DNA from 4 places in the Paenibacillus sp. FSL H8-0168 genome. Region 1 is predicted to be linked to each of the others. Evidence: predicted binding sites of a transcription regulator. Region 1 holds the regulator's gene; each other region holds the start of a gene.

Region 1 (4,410 bases):
ACGGCCAAAATGGCGACCGCTATCCACTTTTTCTTATTTTTCAAACCCGTGCTTCCTCTCTAAGGGGATGTGACACCTGAATTAGCGCGACAGCAGCCCTTCAAAGGCGGCTTGTGCCTCATGTTTGATGCGTTCCTCGTCCATAGTCAGGCATTCGCCGTTTTTCACAACCTGACGACCGTCTACCCATACGTGAACCACGTCTTTGGCGCTTGCTGAGTATACCGCATGGGAAATAAGATCTGTACGCGGCAAGAAATGTGCCTGATTCAGATCCAGCGCGATAAAGTCAGCCTTGTTGCCTGCTGCCAACGCTCCTACTTCTTTTAAACCAATTGACTTTGCACCGTATTCTGTTGCCAGACGCAGCGCTTCACTCGCAGGAACTGCCGTAGGGTCACCAGATACACCCTTGTGAATAAGTGCTGCCAGACGCATTTCCTCGAACATATCCAGGTTATTATTACTGGCAGGACCATCCGTTCCGAGAGAAACGGTAACCCCTGCACGCAGCAATTCAGGCACTCTTGCCACACCACTTGCCAGCTTCAAGTTGCTACCTGGGTTGTGCGAAACCGCTACACCACGTTCAGCCAGTAAAGCTATTTCTTCGTCATTCAAATGAACGCCATGGGCAACAAGCGAAGGACGGGAGAAAAAGCCAAGCTTATCCAAGTGTGCAACTGGACGCAAACCGTAGTCACGTACGTTTTGCTCCACTTCGGCGATCGTCTCAGACATGTGCGTATGCAGCGGCAAATCCAGATCATGCGCAGCTTGTACGAATTTTTCAATAAACGCAGGTGGACAGGTGTATGGCGCATGCGGTGACATCATCGTTGTAATACGCCCGTCTGCTTTACCATGCCAGTTACGCGCAAAAGTTACGGCCTCAGCCAGCTTGATTCGCTGTTCTTCCTCCGAACATAGTCCAATTGCTCCACGCATCAGACTTGCACGAATACCTGACTCTTCAGCCACACGAGCCACCTCATCCATATGATCGTACATGTCCAGGAAGGTCGTTGTACCACCTTTCAGCATTTCCAGCACAGACAACGACGTACCCCAGTACACATCCGTAGATGTAAACTTGGCTTCCATAGGCCACATTTTTTCCTGAAGCCATACCTGAAGTGCCAAGTCATCTCCATGCCCACGCAGCAGAGACATCGCCGCATGACCATGAGTATTAATCAGACCAGGTAAAAACAAAAGCCCCTTACCATCGATCGCTTCCGTCTCTTCCTCACCCGAAGGCAATGTCTCGCCAATGTAAGTAATGCGGCTATCTTCTACAATCATAGTACCATGGATTACCCCAGCTTCTGGTCCATTTACGGCAAAAGAGCCGTTTTTAATCATCCATTTATTCACTGTCATATTGTGTTTCTTCCTTTCCGTCCTCCAAATAATAAGCGAGGCTAAGCAAATCAGTTGTAAAGTCTGTGGCATGAATCCGAATGTTGGCCGGTGCCTTGAGAGTAGTCGGTGCAAAGTTCAGGATCGCTCCAATTCCGCTCTCAATAAGCCTGTCAGCCACGTGCTGTGCTTCAAAATCAGGTACGGTAATAATCCCGATTCGAATGTTTTTTTCTCTCACAGTCGCTTCCAGTTCATCCATCGGTTGCACGACCAATGTATTGATCTTGGTCCCTACCTTATCCGGAAACGCATCAAATACCGCTACAATCTTCATATTGTCTTTTAAATAAGCGTTATAATTCGAAAGGGCTTGCCCCAGATTACCCGCTCCGACCAATACTACATTAATTTGCTGATCGATTTTCAGGATATGGCGTATTTTCTCAATTAGATAAGAAACATCATAACCGATACCCTTCCGACCAAAATCTCCAAAATAGGCGAGATCTTTACGGATTTGGGCCGGGTTCAAATCTAGCCTCTGTCCCAACTCTTGAGAAGAGACCGTAGCCACCTCCCGTTTGTGAAGTGCATTCAGATAACGTAAATATACGGGTAACCTCCGTACGACAGCCTCTGAAATTTTATCTGATTTCATACTTGCTCCCCCTAATTGTAACGAACATACTTAGTGTCCGTCCGTTATGCCTCGGTCTCCGGGGCGGATTGGAGCCATTCGGCGATGCGGGGCACCATTTGCTCCGATGGCATATGCTCCATTTTTGGTCCCGGTAACGAGTACAAAAAGTGCTTTCCGTAATAGGATTCGATCACACGCGTATCGTAAACGATAACGACCCCGTGGTCGCTCGCTGTACGAACCAACCGACCAAATCCCTGTTTGAAGCGAATGACCGCTTGTGGTACAGACAGCTTCATAAATGGATTCTTCTTCTGCTGCTGGAGCAGCTCGCTTTTTGCCTCCAGCAACGGGTGATTCGGCGGTTGAAATGGCAAGCGAACAATGGCTAGACAAGTCAGAGCCTTCCCCGGAATATCGACGCCTTCCCAGAAGCTGCTGGTTCCCAGCAATACAGAAGCTTTGGCTTCCTGAAAACGGCGGGTTAGCTTGCTGCGACTCCCACTGTCCACTCCTTGTCCCAGCACAGTAATTTCGCTGGATGCTAAGGCCTCTTTGAGCGGCTCATACACTTGCCGGAGCATCCGATAGGAAGTAAACAGAACGAGCATTCTCCCCCGCGTCGCCTGAGCAGTCGCTCCTAGAGAGCTAACGAGCATATCTACAAAGTGTGCATCTCCTACACTGCCCTTCACGCTTGGGAAATCCCGTGGAATGACCAGCAACACCTGATCCCTGTAATTAAAGGGTGACGGGAGCTGCGAAGTCATCAGCCGCTCTTGATCTGCGGCCTCCTGCAAGCCAAGCTGATCGATCATGTACTGAAACGACTTATCTACCGATAAGGTAGCAGACGTCAGAATGATGCTTCTTTTTTTGTCAAAAAACATTTCTTTCAACTGGCGGCTCACATCGACGGGCACTGCATAAAATTGTAATGATTTACTGCGGAATTGCCCACTCGCTTCTAGCCAGTATACGGTTGTTTCATCATCGAGTCGCATAAAAAAGCGCAAATTTTCTCGAATCCCCGCCAGATCCTTGAGCAGACCCGTGATATCTGTAATAAGGCTATCCGCCGCATAATCGTCATGTTCTTCCTTGACGTCCAGCATCAGCTTGTCGCCCTTGCGCAAAATTTCACTCATCGTTACATATAGCTGATTTTCCAAAGCCCCCGCCTGATCCCACTTTGCAGGCTTGGCTGAAGGTTTGAGACGGGAAGAAAACTGTCCTGTTTCACCCGGTGTCGCATCGCTTCGCTCTGGCAACATGCCAAACAGCTTATCGCTTAGCAGGTCCCAAGTTTCCTTAACCTCTAACACGAGCGGATACATCTGATCGATGGTTGAGGCCCAATCCGTCGACTTCTCGTGCCCCGATTTCGCCAACTGTTGACGAAGTGAGGGCAGTTGTCCATTCTTGCTGTCTTTGAACAGTCGCGTCAGTGTATGCACGAGTGTGAAATATTTCATATGCATACCTAGGTGCTTACCAGCTACTTCCTCCAGGTGATGGGCTTCATCAATCACCAGATGTTCATAGCTCGGCAACAACTGGTGACTAGCTTTGACGTCTGTAAACAACTTAGAGTGATTCGTAATAACAACATCCGCTATCCCTGCTTCATGGCGTGCACGATGATAATAGCATTTGCGGAACCATGGGCAAGAACGACCAAGACAGGACTCTGAATCACTCGCCACCGTTTCCCAGAAATCTCCACCACGGTTGCTCAGATTCAGTTCTTCATCATCACCGGTTTCTGTTAGCGTCAACCAGACGATCATCTGAGCAGCTGTAATTAAATCTTCCTTCGGTGTCGCGAAGTCTCTTCTGTTTATTTTATGTTCAAACTTACGCAGACACAAATAATGTCCCCGACCCTTGAAAATAGCAGCCCGGAACGGAAACGGAATCACCTTAGTCAGCATCGGAATGTCGCGCTCGCGTAATTGCTCCTGCAGGTTGATCGTATGTGTACTTACCATAACTCGCTGTCCTTTTTTCACACTGTGATACAGCGATGGGAGCAAATAGCCGAGGGACTTCCCTGTTCCTGTACCTGCTTCGATGAGTAGATGCTTGTCTTCACTCAGTGCCTGATTTACACCCTCAATCATCTGTATCTGCGCCTCGCGCTCCTCATATTGGCTCAAGGATGAACGCAAGTTGTCCCGCACATCATCCATGTACTCCTCAAAGGAAACACCTGACAGTGGATTCGGGTCATCTTCTCTACGCGGAGCAGCTAGCTCCGTCCAATCTTCCACTTTTAGCGCAAGCTGACGAAAAAACTGATGTCCCTCCAGATCCTGAATAGGATCAAGCTCTTTCTCTTCACGCACCCCATCAAGAAACCATCCAAGGTCACTGTCTTCCTCTGCAAACAAATCGCTAAGCCG
Region 2 (4,410 bases), 160 kb from region 1:
TCTTTATTTATGGAATCACTGATCTAAGTGTATGTTGGAGTCTGTGTTGACATAACTCTGTTACTTATGTACTATTACTTACATAAAGTTACTTAATGAATAAAATAAATTATTGATGACAAGGGGATATTTATATGATGCCATCTTTATTTTTGGCCCACGGCTCACCGATGCTTGCTATTGAACAGACAGACTATACTTCATTTTTAGAGCAACTGGGGAAAAGCATTCGTCCTAAAGCGGTTGTTATCTTTACTGCTCATTGGGAAGCGCAAACGTTAACGATCAGTTCGATGGATGACGTGTACGATACCATTTATGATTTTGGTGGTTTCCCACCGGAACTGTACGCGGTGAAATATCCAGCACATGGTTCTGTGGAACTGGCCAATAAGTTGGAAAAATTATATGAACAAAAGGGTATTGACGTACAAACTGATCGGGTGAGGGGACTGGATCATGGATCCTGGACATTGTTGCATCGTATGTATCCTGAGGCAGACATTCCGATAGTTCAGATCTCTGTAAATCCATATCTCTCGCCCAAAGCACAATATGTCATTGGTGAAGTGCTACGTGGACTGGGAGAACAGGATATTCTGGTCATTGGCAGTGGAGTGACTGTTCATAATCTGCGTATCGTCAAATGGGGGGAAACGAAAACAGAACCTTGGGCTATAGATTTTGATAATTGGATTATTGAAAAAGTGCAAAGTAGAGATATAGAGGCTTTGGATCACTATGAAAGCGAAGCGCCGTATGCTCGCCAGGCGGTACCAAGAGCAGAGCACTTTGTACCGTTGTTTATTGCAATGGGGAGTGGCAATCCTGCAAACAAAGCCAAGGTCATCCATAGAAGCTATGAGATGGGGAATTTAAGTTATCTATGCTTACAGTTTTAAAAAGTGTGTTGACAGAAGAATAACTATTGTTAAAATGCTTCGCTACTGCTCCTGTATAAGTAGGGGAGTGGAAATAAATTAGGGAGTGTTATAAGCTATAATGGCTTATAACACTCCCTTTTACATAAAAAACAATTTATTATATCCGGCAAATCTCACGAGGGCACAATTCACAATGACATACGCCTTGCAGCATTTCCAAATCCTTGACAACAATCATGCCATTATCGTATTCTACTGCATTTTTCTTACGTAGATCACTAAGCATCCGGTTTACGCTTTCCCGGGTCGCACCGATCATATTAGATAAGTCAGTATGAGTAATTTTCTTATGAATCAGGATATGTTCGCCGTGAGGCTCACCATAGGTATTGCATAGACGGATGAGTGTCGAACATAAAGCGCCTGGCTTGCCGTACATCATCAAATCGCGGAACTTAGTCTGAGTAATGCGGTGATGCGAACCCATCCATTTCATAAAATCAATCGCAAAATCACAATGTTGGCAAATAAGCAGCTCCAGATCTGTATGATCGATTACGCCAATATCACTGTCTTCCAGAACCTCAGCAGAAAAGGAATGCTTGGTGCCGAAAAATGGATCAGCTTGACCAACAAGATCGCCGCTTTGATACATATATAGAATAAGTTCCTTACCCTCATCCGTTGTTTTGGTTACTTTCACGCGTCCGCGCTTAATATAAAACAGCTTATCCGCTGTATCTCCTTCCCAGAACAGATGCGAGCTTTCTGGCATAACTCGATCTTTCATCATCACTTGCAATCGGTTGAAGCTGGCCTCCGAGAAGCAACAGGTGTTGCCGCGGGCTTCCATTACATTTGTAGGGTTTCTCATCGTCCATTTCCCCTTTGTATCCTATGTTTTTTATCTGCAACTTGATCAATTCAAATTCATTATATACCTGTGCAATGAGTTTTTGGGGCAAGAAGAGGGGGGAAAAGTGGCAGAATTCCAAACTTTGTGATTTAATTCACTTCATAAAATAAAATTTTAAATAGATTGTGAAAAAAATCACAATATATCTTGAAAAGCTGTGTTACGATCAGTGCGTGAACAAGAGATAGTACACGAGATAACAGGAGGATGAGGGAAATGGCTGTTAAAAACGAGGTTATCCAAAAAGAGCAAAGCGCAGAGCAGTATATTCAAACGCTGATTGACCGGGGAAACCGGGCACAGCAAGCTTTCATGAGTATGAATCAGGAACAGATTGACGAAATCGTACAAGCTATGGCACTTGCAGGGATGGATAAACACATGTACCTGGCGAAGATGGCTGTTGAAGAAACAGGACGCGGTGTGTACGAGGACAAAATCACCAAAAACATGTTTGCAACAGAATATGTCTATCATAGTATCAAAAATGAAAAAACCGTCGGTGTCATTGAGGACAATGATTTTGAGAGTTTTCAAAAGATAGCAGAGCCAGTCGGAATTATCATGGGGATCACTCCAGTGACAAACCCGACTTCGACTACGATGTTCAAAGCGTTGATTGCCATTAAAACACGTAACCCAATCATTTTCGGTTTCCATCCATCTGCTCAATCGTGTAGTGCGGAAGCAGCCCGCGTCTTGCTCGAAGCAGCTGTTAAACATGGTGCTCCAGCTGATTGTATTCAATGGATTGAAGCACCTTCGATGGATAAGACCAATGTACTGATGAACCACCCTGATGTGGCGCTGATTCTGGCAACTGGTGGATCAGGCATGGTTAAGGCGGCATATAGCTGCGGTAAACCTGCTCTGGGTGTAGGCCCAGGTAACGTGCCTTGCTTTATTGAAAAAACAGCAGACATCAAGCAGGCTGTGAACGATCTCATCCTCTCTAAATCTTTCGACAACGGTATGATTTGTGCTTCCGAGCAAGCGGTTATTATCGAAGAGCCAATCTTCGAACAAGTGAAAAAATTGATGATCGCTAACGGCTGCTATTTTGTAAATAAAGAAGAAGCAGCTAAGCTCACTCAAGGAGCTATGAATGTCGAGAAATGTGCAGTGAACCCAGCTATCGTCGGGCAGTCTGCTGTGAAAATTGCTGAAATGAGTGGTATCACAGTACCAGCAGGAACTAAAATTTTGGTCGCTGAGATTGAAGGGGTAGGAACAAAATTCCCATTGTCTGCGGAAAAATTGAGTCCTGTATTGGCTTGCTATAAAGTAAAAAATGCAGAACAAGGTATTCAACGCGCTGCTGAAGTCGTGGAATTCGGGGGCATGGGCCACTCGTCCGCTATTCATTCGAACGATGAGGACGTTATCGCTCGCTTCGCAAACCGTCTGCAAACAGGACGTATCATTGTAAATGCACCTTCCACACATGGTGCGATTGGCGACATTTACAACACCAACCTTCCTTCGTTGACACTCGGTTGCGGTTCGTACGGTCGTAACTCGACTTCGTCGAACGTATCGGCAGTCAATTTGATTAATGTGAAAAGGGTGGCGAAACGGACGGTGAATATGCAATGGTTCAAAGTACCTTCCAAAATCTATTTTGAGAAAAATTCGACACAGTATCTTGCTAAAATGCCTGATATCACACGTGTAGCCATTATCACGGACCCTATGATGGTACAACTGGGATATGTAGATCGTGTTATTCATTATCTGCATCAACGCCAAACACCAGTAGCTATCGAAGTGTTCTCTGAAGTAGAGCCAGATCCATCGACAGTTACGGTAGAACGTGGTACTGAAATGATGAGACGTTTCCAACCGGATTGCATCATCGCACTGGGCGGCGGTTCGCCAATGGATGCGGCTAAAGGCATGTGGATGTTCTATGAATATCCAGATACTGATTTCAATAACTTAAAACAAAAATTCATGGATATCCGTAAACGGATTTACAAGTACCCACGTTTGGGTCAAAAAGCACAATTTGTAGCTATCCCTACAACCTCGGGTACAGGGTCCGAAGTTACATCGTTCGCAGTAATTACGGACAAAAACCTGGGCAACACGAAGTACCCGCTGGCTGACTATGAGTTGACTCCTGATGTGGCAATTATTGACCCAGTGTTTGTATATTCGCTGCCTAAAACAGCTGTAGCGGACACAGGTATGGACGTTCTGACACATGCTATCGAGGCTTACGTGTCCGTAATGGCTAATGACTACACAGACGGTCTGGCGATTAAAGCCATTCAATTGGTATTCCAATACCTGGAACAATCGGCTCTGACCGGTGATAAGCTGGCTCGTGAAAAAATGCATAATGCTTCCACACTTGCTGGTATGGCGTTTGCTAATGCATTCTTGGGCATTAACCACAGTCTTGCACATAAATGGGGTGGACAATACCACACAGCGCATGGCCGCACGAATGCCATTTTGATGCCGCACGTCATTCGCTATAATGCGAAAAAACCGACAAAATTTGCTTCGTTCCCTAAATATTCGCACTTTGTTGCGGATGAGCGTTATGCAGAAATTGCGCGCATACTGGGACTGCCTGCACGTACCACCGAAGAAGGGGTTAAC
Region 3 (4,410 bases), 2.0 Mb from region 1:
GGACAATCCTTACCGCCCCGGTGAAAATACCTACATGAAACCGTCCTGTTGCCAATATTACAAGACAGGTGGAGGCCAGCGGTATTGTTATGCTTGCCCAAAAATGTCCGCTTCCGAACGCGAAGAACGCAGACTCGAAGTGATGGCATCACGGTAAAGTATCTGCGGATGTTGGCATGTCCGTCACGTTTTGGTTAAAATAGGTTATGTAACCTAAACCAAGCGACACGAAGGAGGATGCTGTATGTCTGTCTATTCACATAATGCCGTAACACCAGCGAATCAGGAGGTTTCTCTGGATACTTACACCGGTAAGGTGCTGGTTATTGCGAATACCGCCAGTAAATGTGGACTTACTCCGCAATATGGGGATTTGCAAAAGCTTTATGACGAATATAAGGATCGAGGATTAGTTGTATTAGGCTTTCCTTGCAACCAATTTGGCGGTCAGGAGCCGGGCAGCAGCGAGGAAGCGGCTGAATTTTGCCAACTGAATTACGGGGTTAGTTTCCCGGTATTCGCCAAAGTGGACGTCAACGGACCGGATACAGCGCCTCTGTTTGAATATTTGAAAAAGCAACAGCCTGGGGAACAGGAAGATGGGACAATTCAGTGGAATTTCACGAAATTCATTGTGAATCGTGAAGGTGTACCTGTGGGTCGTTTTGAACCGAAGGAGTCACCAGAAGCGATGAAAGCAGCCATTGAGCAATTGCTATAGTAGCTTTGCCTTAACTCCAAAGTATATGTTTAAAAAGGTCTGATTTCCTGCGTGTCTCCGGGAAACAGACCTTTTTTTGTTCTCTACATGTGCATTTATTTAAGGGTGGTCGCATCATGTGAAAGTCGACTCCAAGGGCATAATCAGAGGGCTTACAGGGAAAACTGAATGAAGCAAAAAAATATTTCAGCAAACAGTTGATTTTGTATATCCTTTCTTTTTTAAATGTGGACAAATTGTGAATATCACGAAAAGCTATTGTAATGTGAAAAATATCACACTATAATAAGCGCATGAAGTGAAATAAATCACAAACGCAAACGAGCTGGTTACGTGAAACTATTCACAATTATTATACATTTTATGCCCACACACCAAGGAGGAATTTAACATGAAAGTAGCAGTTATCGGATGTACACACGCAGGCACGGCAGCTATCGTCAACACAGCTAAATGTTATCCAGATGCAGAAATTACCGTTTACGAGCGTAATGATAATATTTCATTTTTATCTTGTGGTATTGCGCTGTATGTAGGTGGTGTCGTCAAAGATCCACACGGCCTGTTTTATTCGTCTCCAGATCAACTGTCTGACTTGGGTGTAGTGACCAAGATGCTTCATGAGGTAACGAGTGTGGATACGGCAGGCAAGACGCTACATGCACGTAATCTCCAAACAGGTGAAGAATTTACAGACACATTTGATAAATTAATTGTGACCACAGGATCATGGCCCATTATTCCAAAGCTGGAGGGCATTGAACTTGATCATATTTTGCTCTGTAAAAACTATAATCATTCCAATGATATCATTGAGAAAGCTCAGCACGTACAGAACATTACAGTCGTCGGGGCTGGATACATTGGTGTTGAACTGGTAGAAGCTTTTCAAATGAACGGTAAAAACGTAACGCTGATCGACAGTGCTGATCGTATATTGAATAAGTATTTGGACCATGAGTATACAGACCGGATTGAAAGTTCCCTGAAGGAACATGGCATTAAGCTGGTACTTGGCGAGACGGTGAGTCGTTTTGAGGGTACGAACGGTAAGGTGAGTAAAGTCGTGACCTCTAAAGGAGAATATGAGACAGAGCTTGTTATTCTCTGCATTGGTTTCCGACCTCAAACGGATCTGCTCAAAGGTCAGGTAGATATGTTGCCTAACGGTGCGATCATTGTGGATAACTATATGCAAAGTAGCTGCCCGGACGTGTTTGCAGCAGGTGATAGTTGTGCAATCCGCTATAATCCGACAGGTAAAACGGCTTATATCCCTTTGGCAACCAACGCAGTTCGTATGGGTACGCTGGTAGCACGTAATCTGGTACAACCAACGATTGCCTACATGGGAACCCAAGGAACTTCGGGTATCAAAATTTACGAAGACAATATCGCAGGAACAGGCTTGACGGAAGCGGCGGCAACGGACGAAGGCATGACTGTAGAAGCTGTAACCATTGAGGACAGCTACCGGCCTGAATTTATGCCAACCTCCGAAAAGGTATTACTGAAAGTGGTATATGAGCAGGAGACACGAAGAATTTTGGGGGCTCAAATTATGTCGAAGGTGGATTTGACGCAATCCATTAACACGCTATCCGTAGCCATTCAAAATCATATGACCATTGACCAGTTGGCCTTTGTCGATTTCTTCTTCCAGCCGCATTATAACAAGCCTTGGAATTTCCTGAATGCAGCAGGCTTGCAAGCATTGCCTACAATATCCGAACGGAACCCAGTTACTGTATAATTAGATTTGTCTGTGACATTGTTCATAAGTTTGTCAACAATCTGAGACGTACGGACGAATCCTTATAGTACAATATAGAGTAGCATAAGGATTAGGGGGTAAGTAGCTTATGGGTTTGTTTTATATCCTTTTTCTTGTAGTCGTGGCCCTGGTAGGCCTCGGTGGAGTTATTTGGTTCTTGAGAGCAGTTGAAAAGGAAGAATACAACTAAATGTAAAGCGCGTAGTAGCGCAGTAGATGTAATAATACAGAAAGACAGTCCTTTTTCCAAGGGCTGTTTTTTTATAGTTAAGAAAGTGATTTTTTTCACAAACATAATCACTGATTTTAAATAAAATATGAAAGAAGAATATTTTAGTGAAAAGATATTAAAGGAGCGGGGACATATGGCGAGCTATAAACCGGGGCAAATTGCTGAAAAGACGGTGGAAACAGGAGTGGCCAAGGCGAACAACCCGTGGACTGTGGCGGTGGTACTGGGATTTTTGGCAGGTGCATTTATTGCACTCGGGTTTTTGCTGGATATACGTGTTATTGCAAGTGCGCCTAAAGAATGGGGAAGCATTGCCACCTTTATTGGAGCTGCGGTGTTCCCCGTAGGTCTGGTATTAGTTTTGATCGCCGGCGGGGAATTGCTGACCGGCAATATGATGGCGGTCCCTTTGGCGAGATGGGCAGGACGGATTAAGACAGGAGCCATGCTTCGTAATTTGGCGATTATTACGCTCAGTAATTTTGCAGGTGCGCTATTCGTTGCATTTTTCTTTGGGCATGTGCTGGGTTTGACAGAAACGGGCCCTTACCTGGACAAAGTGGTGGATATGGCAGGACATAAGCTACATGAAAGCTTTTTGCAGTCTTTTATATCGGGTATAGGATGTAACTGGCTCGTAGCACTGGCTGTATGGCTGGCATATAGCACAGACTCTATCGGTGGCAAAATTATGGGGATTTGGTTCCCGACAATGGCCTTTGTCGCTATTGGATTTCAGCACGTTGTTGCCAATATGTTTCTCATTCCGGCGGCTATTTTTGCAGGCCACTTTTCGTGGGCAGATTATGTTATGAACTTCATTCCGGTCTGGCTGGGGAATTTGGTAGGAGGTAGCCTGTTTGTGGCTGGAGCCTACTGGTTGGCCTATTTGAAAAAGCCTCAAACCAACGCACTTCCAGCGAATGAATCTCCAACTACTTCTTCGGTTGCACATCAAATCCGTTAAGTGATCTAGCTTAATTACGGTACTTTAAACAGCAATGAACAAAGCAAATCCGCCATGACAGGCCCGGGGGAACGAAACCTGTCATGGCGGATTTTTTTGGGAGTGGTCCATGATTTGGCATGGAGGATGAGTGTGCTCTCGTCCCATAATGCCTTGATCTCTTTTACCCTCGGTAAGATATGATGAAACAGGATGTCGAAAAAAATTATGATTCTAAAAAAATCCGTTTTGCTCTATGCAGCAGACGGATTTTTTTAATATTTTGGAGAGCGGCTGTGTGGGAAAATCCTTCTCTTGCCATAGGCCAAAGCTGTGGATATGATAAGATCAGTGTAATTTTTGGAAACGGTAACGGAAAGGAGCATCAACACTATGGATCATCGTAATAGCGCGCCTCCTGAGGCCACGCTTCAACAAGACTTACAAATGGGGCAGCGGATGACGGAGCAGCAGGACGGTATCTTTCCAGCTGTATGCCCGTTAGATTGCCCGGATACGTGTGGGCTCCTGCTTCACAAGGAAAATGGAAAGATAGTCAAGGTGACTGGGAACCCGGATCATCCTATTACCAAAGGGGCTATTTGTAACAAAGTTCGCAATATGACGGAGCGGGTATATGATCCTGATCGGGTGCTCTATCCGTTGAAACGTATAGGCCCCAAAGGAGAAGGAAAATTTGAACGTATTAGCTGGGAGGAGGCAGTCGATACCATTAC
Region 4 (4,410 bases), 1.5 Mb from region 1:
TAGATATTCGTATGCCCGGGATGAGTGGACTGGAGGTCATACGAAGCATACGTGAAAAGAACGGAGAGCCGTTTCATTTTCTCATATTAAGCGGATATGCAGACTTTGATTATGCACGGCAAGCCTTGGGCTTCGGGGTAGATGGCTATCTACTGAAGCCAGTTGATGAGGAAGAAATGACGACAGAGTTGAAACGGGTATGGCAAAACATTGAGGACGAGAAAGAAGACGGTAAATGGGGAAGTACGCCTTCCCATGAGCGTAATTGGATCGAAGCATTATTGTTTCCGGTTCATCGAGAGCATGCTCGTAATGCCGTAGAAAGCAGCGATTCTCCGCACAAAGCATCCGAGCAAGCTGAACATCAAAGCGGTAACGGAAAACATGGACAACAGCCTGCGTTACCAGCGTTGGACTGGAGTAGCTATCAGGTTATTCTGCTGGATTTACGTATTCCTGACTGGGATCGGCAAGCTCGGCAGTCGGCAGCAAAGCAGCGGCTAACGGAATTGTGCCATGAGCAGGGCAGAGGTATCGTGTTTGAGGCTGGAATATATATGGGTCTTTTGCTTCCCGCCACGTTAAAAACGGAGAAAGATGCTTTTCAGTTACTGGCTGCTTGGCGACAGGAGCTAAAGCCGTGGGCAACGGAAATTTATGTGGCTGCCGGTGATCCTGTATCCATTCTTAACGACATTCCCAGATCTTTTGAGCAGGCACTACGATTGTTAGAACGTACGTTTTTGTTCCGGGCAGAAAGAGTCTTGCTTTCTGGAGACCTACACGAATTGGAGACAGTTGAGGCTGAAATGAGTGGAGCGTCTGATCGTGCTACAAATGATCCCCTACGTTATGCAGAAAAGCTGTACTATGCGCTAGATATGGCTAATAGTGAAGCTGCAACCCGTGTCATTAAGGAAATGGAAGACCAATTTCCACGGATTTATCGCACAGAATCTGCAATCAAGGCGGCGTTCGCCCAAACATTCACACTGGCGTTGAACAAGTATGCAGCCGGACAGGATCACAGCCGAACCGTGGTGGAGGAGCACTCCAGCTTTATAACCGATGTATATGCTTATTCCACATTGGGCGAGCTGGTGGATCACTCGCTGGAGCATGTGTTGCAATGGATTGGCCAGACTGAATCTGGTGGCAAGGGCATCATCATGAAACAAATGATTGACTTTATACATAGTCATTATGATGAAAATTTGCGACTGGAGTTACTGGCAGATATGTTCAATTACAATAGTGGATATTTGGGCAAACTGTTCAAAAGTCATACTGGCGAGGCCTTTAATGCCTATCTGGATAAGGTGAGGATTGAGCGAGCAAGGGAATTGCTTGCACAAGGAATTAAGGTACACCAGGTGGCGGAACGCGTGGGATATGCGAATGCAGATTATTTTCATAGTAAATTTAAAAAGTATGCTGGAATGTCACCTTCCTCCTACCGTAATCGGGTTCAAAAGAATGGAGGAACAGATGGCTGTTGATAGATTCCTAGGTTTAACGCTATGAAGTCTCTCTTGCAGATGTCGGAGGTATAACCTTCGAACGAAGAGAGGCTCTTTTTTTATGGTGAAAAAATGGATAGATCAATCGAAAATGTCACATTTATTATGGAGTTTAGGGCGTTTTCATCAAATCGACACCATTATGACACAGCTTCGACACGATGTTCACATTTTCGATTCTATTTCATTTAAATTTATTCTATATAATGGGGATAATCTGAAGCCGGATCATGACAGCCATGGTGAAGGTACGGAGTGAGTCATTTTCTAAAAAGTGACCGCTGCATATGTAAGAATGTGAATACTATCACAAATGTAGAAGACTTCAGATTACAGACACTATAAATCATTGTTAAGAGAAGTGCAGGGGGAGGAGCAACATCATGGACGTATTGGATTTGGCACGGTTGCAGTTTGCAACCACAACGATTCTTCACTTTGTTTATGTGCCGATCTCTATTGGATTGTCGTTATTGGTGGCAATTATGGAGACTATGTATGTTATCAAGAAAAATGACTTGTACAAAAAAATGGCTCAATTCTGGGGAACGTTTCTGCTGATTAACTTTGCACTGGGCGTAGTCACCGGGATTTTGCAAGAATTCCAGTTCGGGATGAACTGGTCGGACTTTTCCCGTTTTGTCGGTGATGTATTCGGTACGCCGCTGGCGATTGAAGCATTGCTTGCATTTTTTCTAGAATCGACGTTTATCGGATTATGGGTATTCGGTTGGGAAAGATTGTCCAAAACGGTCCATTTAATCTGTATGTGGTTGGTATCTATCGGTACGATGTTATCGGCATTGTGGATTCTAGCTGCTAATTCATTCATGCAGCGTCCCGTAGGATATGAGATTCAAAATGGACGTGCAGAAATGAAAGATTTTGCCGCTCTGCTAACGAACGAACAACTGCTATGGGAATTTCCCCATACGCTGTTTGCTGCTTTTGCGACAGGAGCATTTCTGATCGCGGGTATCAGTGCATGGAAGCTGATGCAAAAAAAGAATATGGACTTTTTTAAACCTTCTTTCAAATTGAGCATTATTGTTGCCTTAATCAGCGCCATAGCTATTCCTTTGTTTGGTCATGGTCAGGCTCAATATTTAGTGAAAACACAACCGATGAAGATGGCTGCCAGTGAGGGCTTATGGGAGAACAGCGGTGACCCCGCTCCTTGGACAGTTATCGCATGGATTGATCCTGGAAACAAGGAAAATACCTTTGAGATTAAAGTTCCTTTTGCTTTGAGTTTTCTATCCTATAGTAAATTTACCGGCTCTGTGCCTGGTATGAATGAGCTTCAGGCAGAATATGAGAAAACCTATGGTCCGGGAGATTATATCCCGCCAGTAAGAACCACGTTCTGGAGCTTCCGCATTATGATTGCGGCGGGATGTGGCATGATTGCACTCGCTTTATACGGAGCTTACCTGACGTTCCGTAAAAAGTTGGAAGGTTCACATCGCTGGTTCTTCCGTCTTATGATATGGGGGATATCCCTTCCATTCATTGGGAATACTTCAGGTTGGATCATGACTGAAATAGGTCGCCAACCGTGGACTGTATTTGGTTTACTTCAAACGAAAGATTCTGTTTCGCCTACTGTTGTGGCTGGAGAAGTGTTGTTCTCGTTCATCTCATTTACCACATTGTATTTAATTTTAACAGGTGTGCTGGCGTTTCTGTTTTACCGTACGGCTCGCAAAGGTCCAGATATTGAGCCGCATCAGCAAACGGTAATTCATGATCCTTTTGCTCAAGGGGGTGACACCATTGTCGCTAAATGATTTATGGTTCTTATTGATCGCAGTGTTGTTTACTGGTTTCTTTTTTCTGGAGGGCTTTGATTTTGGCGTGGGGATGGCCACGGGATTGGTACCGCGCAATGACCAACAAAAACGTTTGATGATCAATACGATTGGTCCATTTTGGGATGCCAACGAAGTGTGGCTGATTACAGCAGCAGGTGCGATGTTTGCCGCTTTCCCGCATTTTTATGCAACTATGTTCAGCGGATATTATCTGGTATTTGTCTTTATTTTGCTAGGTTTGATCTTGCGTGGAGTTTCTTTTGAGTTCCGCGGCAAGGCTGAAGGGAAATGGTGGACAGGAACGTGGGATGCCTGCATTCTGATTGGTAGCTTTCTACCGCCGATGCTGTTCGGTATGGCTTTTGCGGCTTTGGTGAAAGGTGTACCTATTCAGCAAAACATGGATTTGAAAGCTGGATTTTCCGATGTATTCAATGGATACACCATATGGATTGGACTGACAGTGGTCGGAATGTGTCTAATGCACGGACTGACGTTTATTTCCCTGCGGACGATTGGAGAAGTACGGGATCGCGCTCGTGTGATTGCGTCCAAGTTTCTTCCGGTATTGGGCATTTTACTTGTGGGCATGGTGGTATGGACTTATTTTGCAACGGATTTATTTGCACGTCGCGGTCCCTTTATGTATGCTGCGGTAGCAGTGGGAATTGTCGCCTATGTGCTGACATGGTACTTCCTGAAGCAGCGCCGCGAAGGATGGGCCTTCGGGATGACAGGTGCAGTGATTTTACTGACCTTCGTTTCGTTATTCGTCGGTTTGTTCCCAAGATTTATGGTGAGCTCGATTAACAGTGCTTTTGATTTGACGATTTATAATGCAAGCTCCAGTCATTACACACTGAAAGCCATGACGATTGTTGCAGCAACGCTTTTACCCTTTGTGCTGGCTTATCAGGCGTGGAGCTATTTTGTTTTCCATAAGCGCCTCAGTGAGAAGGATCATTTGGAATACTAATGGATAAGGCATGGTTTGAATTAAAGGGCATTCGGCCAGTGATGCTGCTACTGGCTGCCCTTTCCCTGCTCCAGGGGGCCGCTGTGATTGCACAAGCAAT

The links. Region 1 encodes Rex, which represses fermentation and respiration genes when NADH is low (regulators of the CRP and FNR family bind a similar motif). Its sites were predicted from a motif close to TTGTGAAATATTTCACAA; they were not measured.
Region 2: a site for Rex is predicted at 1,924-1,941, ahead of adhE (bifunctional acetaldehyde-CoA/alcohol dehydrogenase). Genes of this name have one in related genera too.
Region 3: a site for Rex is predicted at 2,769-2,786, ahead of MHI21_RS23565 (formate/nitrite transporter family protein). Genes of this name have one in related genera too.
Region 4: a site for Rex is predicted at 1,816-1,833, ahead of MHI21_RS21620 (cytochrome ubiquinol oxidase subunit I). Genes of this name have one in related genera too.

The regions. Positions count from the first base shown of each region.
Region 1 is NZ_CP151948.1:3,372,639-3,377,048, forward strand. Features, by position in the region: gene MHI21_RS14875 (DUF5590 domain-containing protein) at 1-44, opposite strand, end outside; gene MHI21_RS14880 (amidohydrolase) at 82-1,383, opposite strand; gene MHI21_RS14885 (redox-sensing transcriptional repressor Rex) at 1,370-2,023, opposite strand; gene dinG (ATP-dependent DNA helicase DinG) at 2,068-4,410, opposite strand, start outside.
Region 2 is NZ_CP151948.1:3,532,298-3,536,707, reverse strand. Features, by position in the region: gene MHI21_RS15720 (class III extradiol ring-cleavage dioxygenase) at 135-902, shown strand; gene MHI21_RS15715 (Crp/Fnr family transcriptional regulator) at 1,042-1,758, opposite strand; gene adhE (bifunctional acetaldehyde-CoA/alcohol dehydrogenase) at 2,017-4,410, shown strand, end outside.
Region 3 is NZ_CP151948.1:5,335,318-5,339,727, reverse strand. Features, by position in the region: gene MHI21_RS23580 (hypothetical protein) at 1-157, shown strand, start outside; gene MHI21_RS23575 (glutathione peroxidase) at 245-721, shown strand; gene MHI21_RS23570 (FAD-dependent oxidoreductase) at 1,113-2,474, shown strand; gene MHI21_RS23565 (formate/nitrite transporter family protein) at 2,861-3,694, shown strand; gene MHI21_RS23560 (molybdopterin oxidoreductase family protein) at 4,067-4,410, shown strand, end outside.
Region 4 is NZ_CP151948.1:4,856,551-4,860,960, reverse strand. Features, by position in the region: gene MHI21_RS21625 (response regulator transcription factor) at 1-1,499, shown strand, start outside; gene MHI21_RS21620 (cytochrome ubiquinol oxidase subunit I) at 1,904-3,310, shown strand; gene cydB (cytochrome d ubiquinol oxidase subunit II) at 3,297-4,310, shown strand; gene cydD (thiol reductant ABC exporter subunit CydD) at 4,310-4,410, shown strand, end outside.